Regions from separate parts of the Bilophila sp. T19-St14 genome, predicted to be linked through region 1. Evidence: predicted binding sites of a transcription regulator. Region 1 holds the regulator's gene; each other region holds the start of a gene.

Region 1 (6,036 bases):
CAAAAAGAAAAGCCCCGTATGACGGGGCTTTCTGTCATCTGGAGGAGAAGATGAGCAGGAGCGCCAATGCGGTGAAGATGCATGCGGTGATCCGGTTGAGGATGATTTGCCCCCGGATGGAGGCGTTGAACCACTCGGCAAGCCTGCCGCCAAGGAACGAAACGCCTCCGAAGACGATTAGTGTAGCGAGCTGAAAGAGGAGGCCAAGAGTGATGAGCTGAAACGGGACATTTCCAAGTTCCGGTTTGGCGAATTGCGGAAGGAAGGCGAGGAAGAAAAGCGTAACCTTGGGGTTGGTAATGTTCATGATCACACCCCGCCGATACAAGGCCCAGTAGCCGGGAAAGGTGCTTTGTTCAAGCCATGCCCTAGATGCGCCGCTGCGGAAGGAAAGCCATGCCAGATACAGCAGGTAGGCCGCCCCTGCACATTTCAAGACAGTAAAGGCCATCTCGGATGTCTGGAACAGTGCCGCAACGCCGAGGGCTACGGCTGCCGTATGCCCGAAAAGCCCGGTCATCAGCCCTAACGTGGTCATGATGCCGGCCCGAAAGCCATACAGGGCGGACTGGGTTAAAACGAAAATATTATCGGGGCCGGGGGCTAATCCCATTACTATGGCAGCAACAAAAAACGCTCCGAGGGTTTCAAGAGGCAGCATGTTCATATTCCCTATGGCATTGATGTGTATGACAGGCTGTATCTCTAATGCCTCGAAGCGGAAAAAGCAAACCTCAGAAGTGAGCGGATCAGCCAAGCTCCATATGCCGATGCTCCACGGAAACAGCATAGTCTTGCCGTTTGAGGGCCCGCATAAGGGCTTCTGTCATCGCCACGGAGCGGTGTTTCCCTCCCGTACATCCTAAGGCTACCGTAATACGGTAACGTCCTTCAGCATCATAAAGGGGCAAAAGAAAAGATAAAAAATCAATAAGCCGTTTTTTAAATTCTTTACCTGAAGGTTCACTGAAAACATATTCGGCAATGGCGCTCTCTTTTCCCGTCTGCGGGCGCAACGCTTCGACGAAGTAGGGATTGGGGAGAAAACGCAGATCAAAGACAAGATCCGCTTCGCGGGGAACGCCGTATTTGAACCCGAAGGAAATCAGATTGACCTTGATGGTGTGAAGGCGTTCTTGGGTGCTGTTCCATTTGCGTTGAATGCTCCGCCGCAAGTCGTGGATGGAAAAGGAAGAGGTATCGATGACATTATCGGCGATTTCCCGAACGGAAGCAAGGCGTTCCATTTCTTCGCGCACGGCCTGTTCCAAGCCGACGCCTTCCCGTTCAAGCGGATGGGGACGGCGAGTTGTGGCGTAGCGCCGCATAATAACGGCTGGATCTGCTTCCAGATAAAGGATCTTCGTGCGGAACCCCATACCGGACAGCCGATGCAGCGCCTGATCGAGTTCAGCCATAAACTCGCTGCGCCGCTGATCGAAACCAAGAGCTATGCCATGAGAAGGCTCAACTGAGGAACTCTGTAGAAGGCGCACCATCTCCGGCATGAGCTCTGGCGGCACCCCGTCCGCCGTGAACAGGCGCATGTCCTCAAAGACATGAAGTACAGTACTTTTGCCCGCACCGGAGAGCCCGGTGATGATAAAGATCGGCTTATCAGCATTCGCTTTGGGGCCTTCGGGAGTAGGGTTCATCGACTTTGTCGCGACATGGTTAGGAAGGAGAGGCTGATCCGTCATGAGTGCTTCCGTAGTAACAGGAAGCCCGCCCGGTGATACTCTCCGGGCGGGCTTGTTGAAATTACTTTATCGTATCGGCACAAGCCCTAGAAAATAGGATCTATCAATCCAAGGTTACCGTTCTTACGCCGATAGATGACATTGATGCGATCATTTTCCGAATTTAGGAAAGTGAGGAATTCAAAGTCATTTGCATCAAGCTGCATGGCCGCTTCGTCGGGACTCATGGGCTTGGGAGAAAAATGGTCGCGCCCCGTAATCGTGCGTTCACCATCCTCTTCCGTTACTTCAAACGTATACACGTCAATATCATTGGCGCGCCCCTTCCGATGGATTTCCTTGTTCCGGGAAACAAACTTCTTGACCTGAGCTTCCAGCTTATCAAGAACGAGGTCGATGGAGGCGTACATATCTTCCGAGGCTTCGCTGGCGGCAATATTGATGCCGTCACCGGTAAGCTGAACTTCAACGCGCTGGCGGAACTTGTCGACCGCCATATTTACCTGCGCATCAAGAGCGGGGTTCTTGCCGAAGAACCTTCCCAACTTCTCCATACGGCGACGGGCATACTTACGCAAATGTTCAGACGGCTCGAAATTCTTGAAAGTAAAGGAAATGTGCATGAAGCCTCCTTTGGCTGCTAACCAGTCCGCACAACGAATACCAAGATATCCGCAACGGACATTGCTTTGTCAGGCATGATTCCTTTACAACAACCTTTTTGAGGTCCTGTCAAGGCCTCTCAAGCGGCCTCGAACGGCTAAAAATGGGCCTTCCTTCTGGATGATGACGGAATATCCATTGCCATCCGGTACTTGGCTACCGTTCTCCGGGCTATATTCACCTTTAAGTGTTCCTTGAGAATTTCACCGATGCGTTCATCCGAGAGGGGATTTTTAGGATCTTCTTCACTGATGCACTTTTTGATGAGCGCCTTGACGCTCTCCGAACCCACTTGGCTTCCGTCATCCAATTCCAGCGCGCTGTTGAAGAAGAACTTGAGTTCGTACACGCCAAAGGGGGTTGCCACATACTTATTGGTCGTGATGCGGCTGACCGTGGATTCGTGCATGTTGATATCGTCGGCGATGTCTTTCAGGATAAGCGGCTTGAACTTGCTGATCCCTTCCTCAAAAAAGCCGCGCTGATGTTTTACAATACTTTCGACAACTTTGTACAATGTCCGCTGCCGTTGGTGCAGGCTTTTGATAAGCCACGCCGCGGAACGGATTTTTTCGTTGAAGTATTCTTTTTCCTTGCTGGACGCGTTTTCCGATGCATTATCATACACGGGGCTCAAGTGCAGATTCGGCAGTCCGTCCTCATTGAGGACAATGAGGAATTCCCCGTCCACCTTGTATACAAAGACATCAGGGCTGACATAAGTGGACACGCCTTCACCAAAACTCGCTCCGGGCATGGGATCAAGGGACTGGATGATATCCAGATATTCCTTGAGTTCATCCATATCCAGCCGGAACTTGCGGAGCAGGGGCTTGTATCTGTGGGCCTCCAGATCCTCAAGGTGATCGCGCACGAGATCGACAAGGACCTGATCCCTATCATATCCTAAAGCCTTTATCTGGATGAGGAGGCATTCTTGAGGCGTTCGGGCGGCGACACCCACCGGATCAAATAACTGGATGGCCTTAAGAACCGTTTCCACCTCTTCGACTGTAGGCCATGCCTTGTCTTTCGTTTCGTCGGTTGAAGCCTCGCCAGCAAAATCCGCCCGTGCCATCTCCGCCATTTCTTCAAGGGATGCTTGAAGGTAGCCGGAAGAAGAAAGATTTCCGATAATGATTTCACCGAGTTCTTTCTGATCGTCAGTAAGGGAGGAAAGGCGGAGCTGCCACATAAGGTGGCTTTCAAGCGTGGGACTGGAGGCATATCTGGCTTCCAGAGAACTCATTTCTTCGGGGAGCTCATAGTCTCTGGGCTGGACTTGCTGCGGGGTACTTGCGAATTCTCCGAGATAGTCTTCCCAGTCTTCGGAGCGGGCCACTTCCCGATCGTATGTAGGCTCATCGCGTGGGGATTCGGGGCGGACTTCTGCGGGGGGCTCGTTGGAGGGCTCATCCTGTATTTCTTCGAGAAACGGGTTTTCCAGCAACTCCCGCTGAACCGTTTCCACAAGCTCCAAGCGGGATAGCTGCAATAGGCGGATAGCCTGCTGCAATTGTGGTGTCATCACCAGCTGTTGTGAAAGCTTAAGCTGCTGTCTGAGTTCCAATGCCATGCAAATATCCCGTTGTCATAAGAGTCTGTCCAACCCGCAGGAACACCTTAAAAGAGGAGGGGAACCGACGGTACCCGTCAGGCCAAGAGCAACCGAGCATCTTTATGCCTCACATGCAGGGATTATGCCACATGCTCAGGGATGTTGCAAGAACAGGGATGCTTTTTTCTTCTGTTCTTTTCTTGTAGGTGGTTATTTGATAAAAAAGAAATGAGAAAAAAACTGGTTATTGTATTTTCCCCAGAAAAAAAGATCGGTACCGGAGTACACGATCTTTTTTTATCATTACAAAGAATGGCGAGCTACGGAGCCTCAGAGCGAGAACCCTTCTCCAAGATAGACGCTCCGAGCCTGTTCATTATTGACAATGGTTTCCGGTGTCCCGGAAAGAACGACCTGCCCTTGCACCATGAGATAGGCCCGGTCGCAAATCGTCAGAGTTTCACGGACGTTGTGGTCAGAGATGAGAACTCCGATCCCGCGATCGCGCAAGGCGCGTACCAAACCTTGAATATCGCCCACCGCAAGGGGGTCAATCCCGGCAAACGGCTCGTCGAGCAGGACGAATTTCGGTTCCCGAATAAGCGCACGGGCGATTTCCAAGCGTCGGCGTTCCCCACCGGACAGGTGCATAGCGTGGGATTTTTCCAGCCGGGTGAGGCCGAAATCTTCAAGCAAGATATCCGCCCTTTCTTTCTGCTCCTTGCGGGAAAGGCCCGTATGCTCCAGAATAATCTGAAGGTTTTGACGCACCGTAAGTTTTCTGAAGACGGAACTTTCCTGCGGGAGGTAGGAAATGCCCACACGTGCGCGCTCATGGAGCGGCCAAGTGCCAATATCCTGATCTTCAAGGAGAACCCGACCTGAAGACGGCTTGATGATCCCGGTCAGCATATAGAACGAAGTAGTTTTACCCGCCCCATTCGGGCCGAGCAGACCAACAATTTCCCCTTGGTTCACTTCGGGGGAAACGCCGCGCACGACCTCGCGTTGGCCGTACCATTTACGTAAATCAACTCCAGACAGTCGGGCCATCAGCGGTTCCCCCGAATCGGGCTGGAGCTTTTAGAGCCGGAAAAGACCGCTTCGACGCGCTTCTTGGAGCCGCCCATGACTTCACTACGGTTTTCTTCCGTAAAATATTTGATGGTCTCCCCAGTAACCGTATTTTCCCCGTCGGTCAGACGGGGATCGCCTTCCATGAGAAGGACGCCGTCGTCCATCGTATAGGTCGCTTTCGCGCAAGTGCCGTTGCGGTTTTCGCTTTTCATGCGCACATTCCGTTCGGCGACGATACGATCTACATCACCGGCGGCCATTCCGGCAGGCATACCGCCTTTTTCGTTTTCTTTCTTCTGTGCGTCCCCTTTGGGCGGCTTCAAATAAACCGTGATCCTGCTGGCCCATATTTCAATATCCGGTCGGACTACATGGACGTTTTTGTCAAAGATGACGAGCTGTTTTTCAGCAATATAGGTCAGCTGATCGGAGGTGATCCGTGTTTCAACATTTTTGGCGGGCTTTGGCGGCGTCACCGGCGCTGCCCACAGCGGGGCAGAGCAGAGCAGGCTTAAACTCAGTGTGGTTATACCTAAAAATTTTTTTTTCATAATGTTTTCCTAGCCGTAACCCATTGAAGCTATAGCGGCTTATTTCTTTGCAGGTTGAGGTAATTCTTGCTGGGGATTGGCCTGCGTTTCATGCGGAGAAGGTACGGCATTGACGTTTGTGGCATCGGGGCGGGGCTTGAGTACGACCAGTACGCCTTCCGAACCATGTACTTCATTGGCAGCAAGATCCCAAGCAAGAAGGGTGGCCGTCCCGGATGCCGTGGGACTTTCAAACACAGCACCTTCTGGAAAGGTCATAAGGCGCTTATTGGCATCGTAGTTCATGCGCGAACTGGTGATGACTTCATCATAACGAGTGATGACGACATCATCCCAAAGCGTGAGGAATCGCTGGTTGTCGGTGATTTTTCCAAACTGGGCCTGCACATCAAGAACATCATCGTCAGGGTTGCTTGCGGAACCTTCACCGAGCGCATAACGGACGACGGGCTTGTCCACATCGATCGTATCGCCGTTTTGGGACATA
Region 2 (6,036 bases), 1.3 Mb from region 1:
AAAACAGGCCCCCCGCCCGGCAGTTCTCAAAGGCCCGCGGGGTCCGGCTTCCAGCATAGGAGTATAGATATGGACGTGCGCCAACAAGATGTGGAACGCATTGTCGTTGAAGTTCTGAAAAAGATGATGTCCGATCAGCCCACTGCGGCTGCTACGACCGTTGTCGCCGCCGGCGGTTGCGGCTGCGACTGCGGCGACTTCGGCCTCTTCGACCGCCTCGAAGACGCCGTGCAGGCCGCCGAAGTCGCTCAGAAGAAGATCAGCACCGTCGCCATGCGTGACAAAATCATCGCCGCCATCCGCAAGGCCGGCCTTGAAAACGCCAAGTCGTTCGCTGAAATCGCCCACAACGAAACCGGCATGGGCCGCGTGAGCGACAAGATTGCCAAGAATATCCTCGTTTGCGAGCGTACTCCCGGCACCGAATGCCTCTCCCCCATGGCCATTTCCGGCGACATGGGCCTGACCCTCATCGAAAACGCTCCTTGGGGCGTGATCGCTTCCGTGACGCCCTCCACCAACCCGACCGCCACGGTGATCAACAACGCCATCAGCATGATCGCTGGCGGCAACGCCATAGTCTTCGCTCCCCACCCCAACGCCAAGCGCGCTTCCCAGACGGCCATTCAGGTTCTGAACAAGGCCATCATCGAAGCTACCGGCATCGCCAACCTGCTTGTCGCTGTGAAGGAGCCCACCATCGAAGTGGCTCAGGAGCTCTTCTCGCATCCCCGCATCAAGCTGCTCGTGGTGACCGGCGGTGAAGCTGTTGTGGCCCAGGCCCGCAAGGTCGCCACCATGCGCCTCATCGCCGCCGGCGCCGGCAACCCGCCGGTCGTCGTCGACGAAACCGCCAACATCGCCCGCGCTGCCCGCAGCATCTATGACGGCGCTTCCTTCGACAACAACATCATCTGCGCCGACGAAAAAGAAATCATCGCCGTGGATTCCATCGCCGATCAGCTGAAGGCCGAAATGAAGGCCATCGGCGCCGTGGAAATCAGCCTCGAACAGGCTGACGCCGTGGCCCGCGTGGTTCTGCGCAACTATCCCCAGGTTGAAGGCGGCAAGGCTCCGAACCCGAACCCGAAATGGGTCGGCCGTGACGCCGCCGTCATCGCCAAGGCCGCCGGCATTGACGTGCCCGACAGCTGCCGTCTGCTCATCGTGGACGTGAAGCGCGACATCAACCATGTGTTCGCCCGCGTGGAACAGCTGATGCCCGTTGTGCCGGTGCTGCGCGCCGCCAACGTGGATGAGGCCATTGAATGGGCCCTCATCCTCGAACGCGGCCTGTCCCACACCGCCGGCATGCACTCCCGCAACATCGACAACATGGACAAGATGGCCCGTGCCATGAATACCAGCCTGTTCGTCAAGAACGGCCCGCACCTCGCCGCCCTCGGCGCTGGTGGCGAAGGCTGGACGACCATGACCATCTCCACCCCCACCGGTGAAGGTGTGACCTGCGCCCGCTCGTTCGTGCGTCTGCGCCGCTGCTGCGTTGTGGACAACTTCCGCATCGTCTGATTGTAGCGTATGCCTTTTGTGGGGGGAGGGGCTGGGCCTCTCCCCCCTTTCTTATTATGGGGATGTACGGCAGCGGGAGCCTTTGAGGAGAAAGCCTTTCTTCCTTTTTCCATGCCCACTTGTCTAGTTTTAAAGGGTTTTGCGCTTATAAGGCTCCTGTTTATGCCCTTCCTCGGCACAGATTGCCTTTGGGAAATGATGCGGCCCAGCTCGGATCGGTTGTCTTTTCCGATAGTTCCAGCTTGTGGGAAGGCTTTTTAAAACTCTTTTTTTCACAAAACAAACTTTTCCCGTGTCGCATTTTTGCATCATCTTTTCTATCCCAACCTCCCCCTCCTCTTTCAAAGGGAGTTTTTTATCATATAATATCAATTAGATAAAAACTGTTGTCAGGAATTGTTTCTGTTCACTGCCCGAAAACGGGCAAAGGTTGCAGGAAAACCCCTCTCTGTCGCAAAAATGCAACATAAGATGTCTGCTATTTGCGGTTTATTCCTAATAAGTGATGCAAAATTGCGACTACTCCCATTCACACAAAAAGGCTCCAAAATCCTCTCTTCCGCAATCATGTAAAATAACAGGAAAACATTTTTTCTAACCTTTCTGGCACGGCCCTTGCTTTATTCTAAGCAAGACAAGTGAAGAAGGGAACGAGAACTTCCGAGCGGTTCGCCGGAAAGCTCCACACATCATAACACAACCTTAATTCCTACACGGAGAAGTGACATGACTCAGGTAGCTGAAATCAAATCGCCTCATGAGCAACGTCTCGAAGACAAGATCGCCGGTAAAGAAGATATCTATCGCGAATCCCACAAGCGCGTGTTCAAGCTGCTGGAACGTTTCGACGGCCAGAAGCCCGCTATCGACGTGGAACGCGCCCTGTACTTCACCCAGTCCATGTCTGAAACCGTGGGCCAGCCTCTGGTTCTCCGCTGGGCCAAGGCTCTGATGAACGTTGCCAAGAACATCACCGTCATGGTGCAGGACGATCAGCTCCTCCTCGGCCGTTGCGGCGGTCATGACGGCCGTTACGGTATCCTGTATCCCGAACTCGACGGCGACTTCCTCGACATCGCCGTGCGCGACCTCCCCACTCGTCCGCAGTCTCCGGCTTCCATCAGCCCCGAAGACGCCAAGATCGTGGTTGAGCAGATCGCTCCCTTCTGGAAGGGCCGCACCTATCATGAAGCCCTGAACAAGGCTCTTCCCCCCGAAGTTCACAAGCTGACCTACGACGATCCCGACGGCCTCATCTCCCGCTTCATCGTCAACGAAACCTCTTCGTTCCGTTCCTCCATCCAGTGGGTGCATGACTACGAAGTGGTGCTGAAGCGCGGCTTCAATGGCCTGAAGCAGGAAATGGAAGAAAAGCTGGCCGCTCTTGATCCCGCTTCCCCCGTGGATCAGGTGGACAAGCGCCCCTTCATCGAAGCCACCATCCTCGTGTGCGACGCCATCATCCTGTGGGCGAAGCGCCATGCCGAAGCTGCCCGCAAGGCCGCCGAAGCTTGCGCTGATCCGGTTCGTAAGGCCGAACTCATCCGCATGGCTGAAAACGCCGAACACGTGCCCGCCAACCCGGCCCGCGACTTCTACGAAGCCGTTCAGTCCCAGTACTTCACCCAGATGTTCTCTCGTCTGGAACAGAAGACCGGCACCACCATTTCCAACGGCCGTATGGACCAGTACTTCTATCCCTTCTACAAGAAGGACATGGAAGCCGGCACCCTGACCGATGAAAAGACTCTGGAATACTTGGAATGCATGTGGGTCGGCATGGCCGAGTTCATCGACATGTACATCTCCCCCGCCGGCGGCGCCTTCAACGAAGGCTACGCTCACTGGGAAGCCGTCACCATTGGCGGCCAGACCCCGGACGGCCGCGACGCGACCAACGATCTGACCTATCTGTTCCTGAAGTCCAAGCGCGAATTCCCGCTGCACTACCCCGACCTCGCCGCCCGTATCCACAGCCGCGCCCCTGAACGCTACCTGTGGGACGTCGCCGAAACCATCAAGTTCGGCTCCGGCTTCCCCAAGCTGTGCAACGACGAAGAATGCATCCCGCTGTACGTCTCCAAGGGCGCTACCTTTGAGGAAGCCCTTGACTACGCCGTGTCCGGCTGCATCGAAATCCGTATGCCCAACCGCGACACCTACACCTCCGGCGGCGCCTACACCAACTTCGCTTCCGCCGTTGAAATGACCCTGTATGACGGCAAGATGAAGAAGTACGGCGACGTGCAGCTCGGCATCCCGACCGGCGACGCCCGTAAGTTCAAGACTTGGGATGAATTCTGGAACGCCTACGTGCAGCAGCATATGCTCCTGCTCCGCACGACGTTCATCCAGCAGTACATTGTTATCCAGACCCGCGCCAAGCACTTCGCCCAGCCCATGGGTTCCGTGCTGCACGCCCTCTGCCGCAAGCACTGCATCGACCTGCATCAGCCCCAGATCCCCGAAGGCCTGAACTTCGGCTACTTTGAATTCATGGGCCTCGGCACCGTCATCGACTCCTTGGCCGCCATCAAGAAGCTCGTATTTGAAGACAAGAAGCTCACCATGGATCAGCTCATCGACGCCCTCGAAGCCAACTTTGAAGGCTACGAAGACATCCAGCAGCTTCTCCGCACGGCTCCCTGCTACGGCAACGACGACGAATACGCCGACGAAATCGGCCGTGAACTCGACCGCATGGCTGTTGCCTTCGCCGCCAAGTATGGCAAGGAAATGGGCATCAACAACGACGCCCGTTACGTGCCCTTCACCTCTCACGTGCCCTTCGGCAAGGTTGTTTCCGCTACCCCGAACGGCCGCGTGGCGTGGTTCCCGCTGTCTGACGGTTCTTCCCCGTCCCACGGCGCCGACCACAATGGCCCCACCGCCATCCTGCTCTCCAACCACAACACGAAGAACTACGGCATGCGCGCCCGTGCTGCCCGTCTGATCAACGTGAAGTTCACCCCCAAGTGCGTTGAAGGCGATGCCGGTACCGAAAAGCTGGTGCAGTTCATCCGTACGTGGTGCGACCTGAAGCTGTGGCACATCCAGTTCAACGTCATCAACGCCGATACGCTGAAGAAGGCTCAGAAGGATCCTCAGAAGTATCGCAACCTCATCGTCCGCATCGCCGGGTACAGCGCCTACTTCGTCGACCTGACCCCCGACCTGCAGAACGACCTCATCGCCCGTACCGGCCACGACCAGATGTAAGTTTGGGCCGCTTGCGGTACGCAGGATGAATGATTAAATAAATGGCGGGCCGGAGTTATCTGGCCCGCCATTTCCAACTTTAACGCTCAGAAAAAAAGAGGTAGTCCATGGGTTCCTTTGAAGATAGAAAGGCGACCGGAACCGTCTTCAATATCCAGAAATATTCCGTTCACGACGGTCCCGGCATCCGGACCATCGTCTTCCTGAAGGGCTGCCCCCTGTCGTGCAAATGGTGCAGTAACCCCGAATCCCAAGCCTCGCACCCGCAGGTCGCCTATAACAAGGGCCGCTGCATCGGATGCCATCGCTGCATCAAGGCCTGCCAGCACGACGCCATCACCGTCAACGAAGACGGCACGCTGACGCTCGACCGCAGCAAATGCGACGCCTGTAAGACGCTCGACTGCGCCCACGCCTGTCCCGCTCAGGGGATGATCATCTACGGCGAAAACAAAACCGTCGATCAGATCCTCAAGGAAGTGGAAAAGGACGCCCTGTTCTATGCCCGCTCCGGCGGCGGTATGACCCTTTCCGGCGGTGAGCCCCTCATGCACGCCGACATCGCTCTCCCGCTGCTCCGGGAGGCCCGCCATCGCCGCATCAAAACCGCCGTCGAAACCTGTGGCTGCGTTCCGTGGGAAACCCTCAAGGAAGCCGCCCAGTACCTCAACTATGTCCTGTTCGACGTCAAGCAGATGGACAGCGAAAAGCACCGTGAAGGCACCGGCGTCGGCAACGAGCTCATCCTCAGCAACCTCAAGAAGCTGATCACCGAGTTCCCCAACCTGCATGTCCAAGTACGTACGCCCGTCATTCCCGGTTTCAACGATAATGACGAATTTGCCCACGCCCTTGGCGAATTCCTCAAGGGCTATGAGAATGTCGGCTATGAAGCCCTGCCCTACCACCGTCTGGGAACCCAGAAGTACGACTTCCTGAGCCGCGAATACGCCATGGGCGATGTCAGCCTGCCCGACGGCGTCGCACAGCGCATCCAGCGGATCGTCGATGAAACCCGCGGCGCCGTGCCGGAAGAAAAATAGCTTCCGCCCCTCTCCCTTTGAAAAAGATGCCTCCGCCCGGTAAGCCGGGCGGGGGTTTTGTTTTTCTTGCCATCTTCCCGTCCCGTTTCCGCGCACACCTTGACGTTCTTGCGTGCAGGCACTAGCATGGGGGAATCAATTCCCCTGCAATCATTTTATTTCTCCCGCGATGCCTATGGAAAACGCTTCTATGAAGTCCCTTGCCCCCCATTTTGAAAGCATCCTCGACACCCTCTCCGATGGT
Region 3 (6,036 bases), on a different contig from region 1:
ACTTTTACAAGTCGCAAAAGATTATTCTAGTAGTTTCAAATAATTATATATAAAATGACGACACGGCCTAAAGGGTACGCGATTAAACACACATAAGCAAAGGCAGGCGGCTCCTTCCGGCCTACCTTTCCTGATAATATGGAGATTTCCTTTACCGTTTCACACCGTTAAAAATACGGTCATAGAAATACATCTTAAATTCCTCAACATCCATGCTCTGGTACTGATCATAGAGCTTCCGGCACACGCTGTCTGTGGGATAATTAATTTGATCCCTGCCGTCATTCACCGCAGTCCACACCGTCGCCGCAGCTTCCTCAGGCCCTGGGAAAGCGGCATTGCCGTCCAGCAGATATTCCCGTTGTCTGGCCGCAGGCTCCTCATAGCCGTCGAGAATGTTGACGGGGGTCTGGAAATTGGTGCTGGTTCCGCCGGGAATCATAGCCGCCACCTTCACGCCGAAGGGCTTCAGCTCATAGTAGAGGGATTCTACCATACCCTGCTGGGCGCGTTTGGCCGCGCCATACGCGCCGTCACGCGGCAGGGCGATGATACCGGCCAAGGAGGTGGTCGTCAGGATTGCGCCGCCCTTGCGCCCTTTGAAATGGGGGATGAATTGCTGGGTCACCAGCATTGTTCCGATCACATCGGTATCAAAGAGTTTGCGGATCTCGTCCTCCGGCAGCTTCTCGAAAGGCCCCATCATGCCGTAGCCGGCGTTGTTGAACAATACATCCACATCATACTCCGCCAAGGCTTTCCGGCTGGTTTCACGGATCTGTTCCGGGTCCGTCAAATCCAAGGGCATGATGACCACATTGGGCAGGTCGGCCAATTCCCCGGCTTTCTGCGGATTCCTCATGGTGGCGATGACCCGCCAGCCGTGATCCGCAAAATACTTGGCCGTTTCCCGGCCAATGCCGGAAGATGCGCCTGTGATAAAAAGCGTGTTCATCGTTTTCTCCTCTCTGCTGTGGTAAAAGTTGATTGTCCGTATGAGAGGAATATGGTACGGCATCACATAAGTAAAATTCAAATTTTATGATGATGAGATAACTAAAAAATGATGTTGAACCGAAATTTGGAAATTTTTCTCAGAGTGGCTGAGTACGGAAGCATCACACGAGCCGCAAAAACGCTGTACATCACACAGCCAGCCGCGAGCAACGCCATCTCAAAACTGGAAGCGGAATTGAACGTCAAGCTGTTCTTCCGGGACAAGCGCAATGGGCTGATGCTCACCGATGTGGGACAGAAGATTTTGCTTCTCGCCAAGCAGATGGAGGATTTGGACAACCGCATCGCCCAGACAGCCTATCAGGAAAACCATTTTGTGGAGGGCCGCCTGCGGATCGCCTCCCTGACCTCCCTTGTTTCAACCATCCTTTCAAAAGCCCTGAAAGCGTATCGGGCGGCATTTCCGGGCGTGACGGTTGAAATCAAGGAAGGCAGCCCCAATGATATTTTCCGCATGGTGGAGGAGCATTCCGTTGATTTTGCGGTGTCCTGCTCTCCCTTTGGGAAATTCGATTCCATCGTGCTGCGCCGTGACCGTATGGCGGCCATGCTGCCAAAGGAGTATCCCGGTGTTTCAGAAGTGAATTTGGCTACCCCGCCCGACCTGATGATCATAAACAAATCCGCCTATGAAACGATTTTGGATTATGTCCGGCAGCCACCCCCTGCCGGACAGTTTCTTCAGGTGCAAATGGCGGAAACCGCCATCAATATGGTGCTGGACGGCATCGGAGTTGGAATCCTATCAGAGTACACGATGGACACGTTGGCACCGGGGCATCAGAAGTACCCCGTTACGCCGGAGATTACTTTTGATATTGGAATATTTGCAAACAGCCTTAGCGATTTGACACCTGCATCACAAGAATGCGTGAACATGATAGGCGCCGTTTTTAACGGCAAAAGGCAGGCATAACATGCCGGCCTTTCTCGGTTAAAACGACAATTTCTTCAAAAAAGCAAATATATTGTTGAGAATTGCAGCATTGGCGGATGCGGAACGGCATCCCTCTGTAAGGAAGGCCCCATTGCGGGCCCCGCTTCCCCTCGCCATCCCGCCATCCATCGCCCTTGCCGAAAATGTTTTCCGCGTTCCCCCGTCAGGCATTGCGCGGCAGGCGAAAACAATCTCCCCTAGACCTGTCCACGCAAACAGAAAATAAACATATTTTTACAGATGGTTATCATCATTTTTAAACGATGCTGCATTTTTCCAACCCTCTTCAACTATGGGAAAATTTCAGCGTAGTGTGAACACGCCCCAGCCTATCCCTCTCCGGGCGCCTCGTTTTTGTACTTCGCAATCTTCCGGGCGGCCGTGGGCTGGCTGATCCCCAGCGCCCTCGCAACCCCGGTCGTCGTCCCACAGGCCTTATACGCTTCCAGAACCATGCGCCGCTCAAGCGCCTCCAACGCATCGGGCAGGCTCCCGCCCATCGGGCTTTCCGGGTTCCCCTGATGCCGGGACATATGTTCCGGCAGTTCCGCCGCCTTGATGACGCCCCCAGAAGAAACTATCACGAGCCGTTCAATGACGTTGCGCAGCTCCCGGATATTCCCCGGCCACGAGTAGGCGGCGAGATGCCGCTTCACTTCCTCGGAAAAAACCTTTTCAGTCCCGTACTTGGCGTTCATCTCCTCCAAAATGCTCAGGCACAGCGGCATGATCTCCTCGCGCCGTTCCCGCAGGGGCGGAATCCGCAGCGGCAGGACGTTGAGCCGGAAAAACAGGTCGCTGCGGAAACGCTTCTTCTCCACCAGCGCCTCCAGATCCTGATTCGTCGCCGCCACCAGCCGGAAATCAATGGAAACGGGCTTTACCCCGCCGAGCTTGACGATCTGCTTTTCCTGAATCACCTGCAATAGCTTGGATTGGAGGCGCAACGGGAGTTCCCCGATCTCGTCAAGGAACAGCGTGCCCTTGTCCGCCAGCGCAATCCGCCCTTCCTTCCCCTTTTGGCTGGCCCCGGTGAACGCCCCGGCCTCGTAGCCGAACAGCTCCGATTCCAACAGCGGGGCGGGGATGCCCGCGCAATTGATTTCGACCAGCGGCCCGTCCGTGCGGTCGCTCAGGCGGTGCACCAGACGGGCGACCACGTTCTTCCCGACCCCGGATTCCCCCGTAATGAGCACGGTCGTGTTCACTTTGGCCAGCTTTTCGATGGTCGCGGCAATGGCCCGCATAATCCCGCTGAAGGGCGGGCCCTCCACGGATTGGGGCGCATCCGGGGACACCAACGCGCTGATTTTTTGGTATTCCTCATGCAGCCTGCGTGAATAGCGCATGTCCACGCTGTAGCTCACCACAAACGAGACATCCCCGGCATCATCATAAATGGGGACGCCGGTAACGATATTGTATTGCCCCGAACGTGTGGCTTCGGTCAGCGTGACCACCCGGCGGGTTTTGAGGACGAGGGCCGCCACGGATGGCGAAAACACTTTTTCCGCCTCCAGTTCGTAGGTCGTCCTGCCGATGACCCGGTCGCGGCTGATCCCGTAATTGCGCTCAAAACAACTGCTCACCCAGCGCATGACGCCGTTGTGGTCAACAATGGCGACGTTGTCGTGGATGGCCTCAATGACGGAAAACAGATCTTCCGTGCTCGGTAACGCGGCATCGAACGGCGGCATGGCGGGCCTCCTGCGGATATATTCAATACTGAATAGGCTATTCATGTTTGAATAACAAGGCCGCCGCAGGATCTTTTTTCTTTTTTTCTGTTATATTCCTATATGATAGATAAACCTATACCCCTCCCCCCGCCCTTGCGGGGCCACAAGGTATTCACAACTGAATAGCCAGCCTTCTTTTTCCAAAACACAACATCCTTTTGTTTCAACATATTACATAATGGCATGTACCTTGCTTTTTATGGAGCAAAACCACCTTCCAACAAAAACAAGGAGCATGACATGGGCGTCCCCGTCAATTCACTGGCTTCCCCCCGTTTCTGCGGGGTCCGCACCTTCCAACGCCTGCCGCATTCCGCCGACTGCTCCGGCAACGATTTCGCCGTGCTCGGCGTGCCATTCGACACGGCGACCTCCTATAGGCCGGGATGCCGGTTCGGTCCGGCGGCCATCCGGGACGCCTCCAGCATCCTGAAGTCTTACCACAGCGTTCTTGACGTGGACATTTTCGAGCACTGCCAAGGCGTCGATGCGGGCGACGTGGACATCATCCCCGGCTATCTCGACGAGTCCTTCGAGCGCATCGAAGCCGCCGTTGCGGGCGTGCTCGGCGCCGGGGCCGTCCCGGTGATCATGGGCGGCGACCACTCCATCACCCTGCCCGAACTGCGCGCCGTGGCAAAGCGTTACGGCCCCGTGGCCCTGCTCCACTTCGACGCCCATTCCGACACCGGCGACGACTTTTTCGGCAAACCCTACAACCACGGCACGACCTTCCACTGGGCCATCGAGGAAGGGCTGATCCTCCCCGAACAAAGCACGCAGGCGGGCATCCGAGGCCCCCTCTATTCCCGTTCCAGCCTCGACTACGCCAAGGGCAAGGGGATGCGCGTCATCAGCGGGTGGGAACTGCACGACATCGGCATGGACGAGGCGATCCGCATCATGCGCGGCCGGATCAGTCCCGGAACCCCGGTCTTCGTCACCTTTGACATCGACTTCCTCGACGCCGCCTATGCGCCGGGGACCGGGACGCCGGAAATCGGCGGCTTCACCACCCATGAGGCCCTCAGGCTGATCCTCGGCGTGTGCCCCGGACAACGCCTTGTCGGGATGGATCTGGTGGAAGTCCTCCCGGATACCGATTCCGCGGGCATCACCTCGTTCGCCGCAGCCGGGATCATCCATGCGTTTCTGGCCTGCCTCGCCGCCAACAAGAAGCACAACCCCGCATAAGGAGTTCATCATGCGCCTGAACAAGTTCTTCTCCGGCCTTGCCGCCGTCGTGCTGGCCTTCTCCCTGTGCAACGCCGTTTCCGCCGCCCCGCTCACCAAGATCCGCACGGCGTGGATGGATTCCTATGAAACCTTCGCCATATGGTACGCCAAGGAAAAAGGATGGGATAAAGAGGCCGGGCTTGACATCGACATCCTGTTCTTCGATTCGGGCATGGCCATCCTCAACGCACTCCCCGCGGGCGAATGGCAGTATTCCTGTCTCGGCGGGGTTCCGGCCATGATGGGGAACCTGCGCTACGGCACCAGCGTCATCGGCGTCGGCACCGACGAATCCTCCTGTGTCGCCGTGCTCGCCCGCCCCGACAACCCCGTCTTCAAGACTCAGGGCCTCAACCCCAAGCATCCCGGCGTGTTCGGACGCCCTGAGGACGTGCGCGGCAAGACCATCCTCTGCACCACGGTTTCCTCAGCCCATTTCGCACTTACCGCGTGGCTCGACGCCGTCGGCGTAAAGGCCTCCGAAGTGACCATCAAGAACATGGATCAGCCGCAGGCCCTCGCCGCCTTTGAAAACGGCATCGGCGACTTCGTGGCCCTGTGGGCGCCGCATATGTACGCCGGAACCGACAAGGGCTGGAAGGTCGCCGGAAACGCCGCCCTGTGCGGCAAGGGAACCCCCCTCGTCCTCGTGGCCGATACCAAGTACGCCGACGCCCATCCTGAAACCACCGCAAAGTTCCTCTCCGTCTACCTGCGCGGCGTCGAACACCTGCGGACGTCCAGCATCGACGACCTGATCCCCGAATACCAGCGTTTCTTCTTCGACTGGGCCGGGAAGACCTATTCCAAGGAACTCGCCCGGCTGGATCTGGAATCCCATCCCGTATGGGACATCAAGGGACAGCTCGCCCTCTTCGACGCCTCCAAGGGCATGAGCACCGCCCAGCAGTGGCAGGCCGACACCGCCCGGTTCTTCGCCTCCATCGGCAGCATCACCCCCGATGAACTCAAGAAGGTCGAAAACGCCTCCTACGTCACCGACAAGTTCCTGAAGCTCGTCAAGTAACGGCCCCTGAACAGCAAGGCTGCGCCGCAGGAAACGGCTGATGCCTTCCTGAAGCCCCAAAGGAATGACCGATAAAAGGC

The links. Region 1 encodes sigma-54, which starts transcription at its own class of promoters, with help from an activator protein. Its sites were predicted from a motif close to CTGGCACGGNNNNTGCTT; they were not measured.
Region 2: hpsG ((2S)-3-sulfopropanediol dehydratase) is a predicted target of sigma-54. The motif match lies at 2,134-2,151, and genes of this name have one in related genera.
Region 3: speB (agmatinase) is a predicted target of sigma-54. The motif match lies at 3,872-3,889, and genes of this name have one in related genera.

What each region holds. Positions count from the first base shown of each region.
Region 1 covers NZ_BAAGFT010000001.1:476,293-482,328, forward strand. Annotated here, with positions in the region: gene AC6I1V_RS02170 (LysE family translocator) at 35-661, opposite strand; gene rapZ (RNase adapter RapZ) at 750-1,655, opposite strand; gene hpf (ribosome hibernation-promoting factor, HPF/YfiA family) at 1,787-2,323, opposite strand; gene rpoN (RNA polymerase factor sigma-54) at 2,461-3,939, opposite strand; gene lptB (LPS export ABC transporter ATP-binding protein) at 4,252-4,974, opposite strand; gene AC6I1V_RS02195 (LptA/OstA family protein) at 4,974-5,549, opposite strand; gene lptC (LPS export ABC transporter periplasmic protein LptC) at 5,589-6,036, opposite strand, start outside.
Region 2 covers NZ_BAAGFT010000001.1:1,761,538-1,767,573, forward strand. Annotated here, with positions in the region: gene adhE (acetaldehyde dehydrogenase AdhE) at 70-1,530, shown strand; gene hpsG ((2S)-3-sulfopropanediol dehydratase) at 2,257-4,749, shown strand; gene hpsH ((2S)-3-sulfopropanediol dehydratase activating enzyme) at 4,857-5,792, shown strand; gene AC6I1V_RS07620 (sigma-54 interaction domain-containing protein) at 5,983-6,036, shown strand, end outside.
Region 3 covers NZ_BAAGFT010000002.1:440,557-446,592, forward strand. Annotated here, with positions in the region: gene AC6I1V_RS16430 (SDR family oxidoreductase) at 152-955, opposite strand; gene AC6I1V_RS16435 (LysR family transcriptional regulator) at 1,064-1,933, shown strand; gene AC6I1V_RS16440 (sigma-54 interaction domain-containing protein) at 2,284-3,651, opposite strand; gene speB (agmatinase) at 3,934-4,887, shown strand; gene AC6I1V_RS16450 (ABC transporter substrate-binding protein) at 4,898-5,956, shown strand.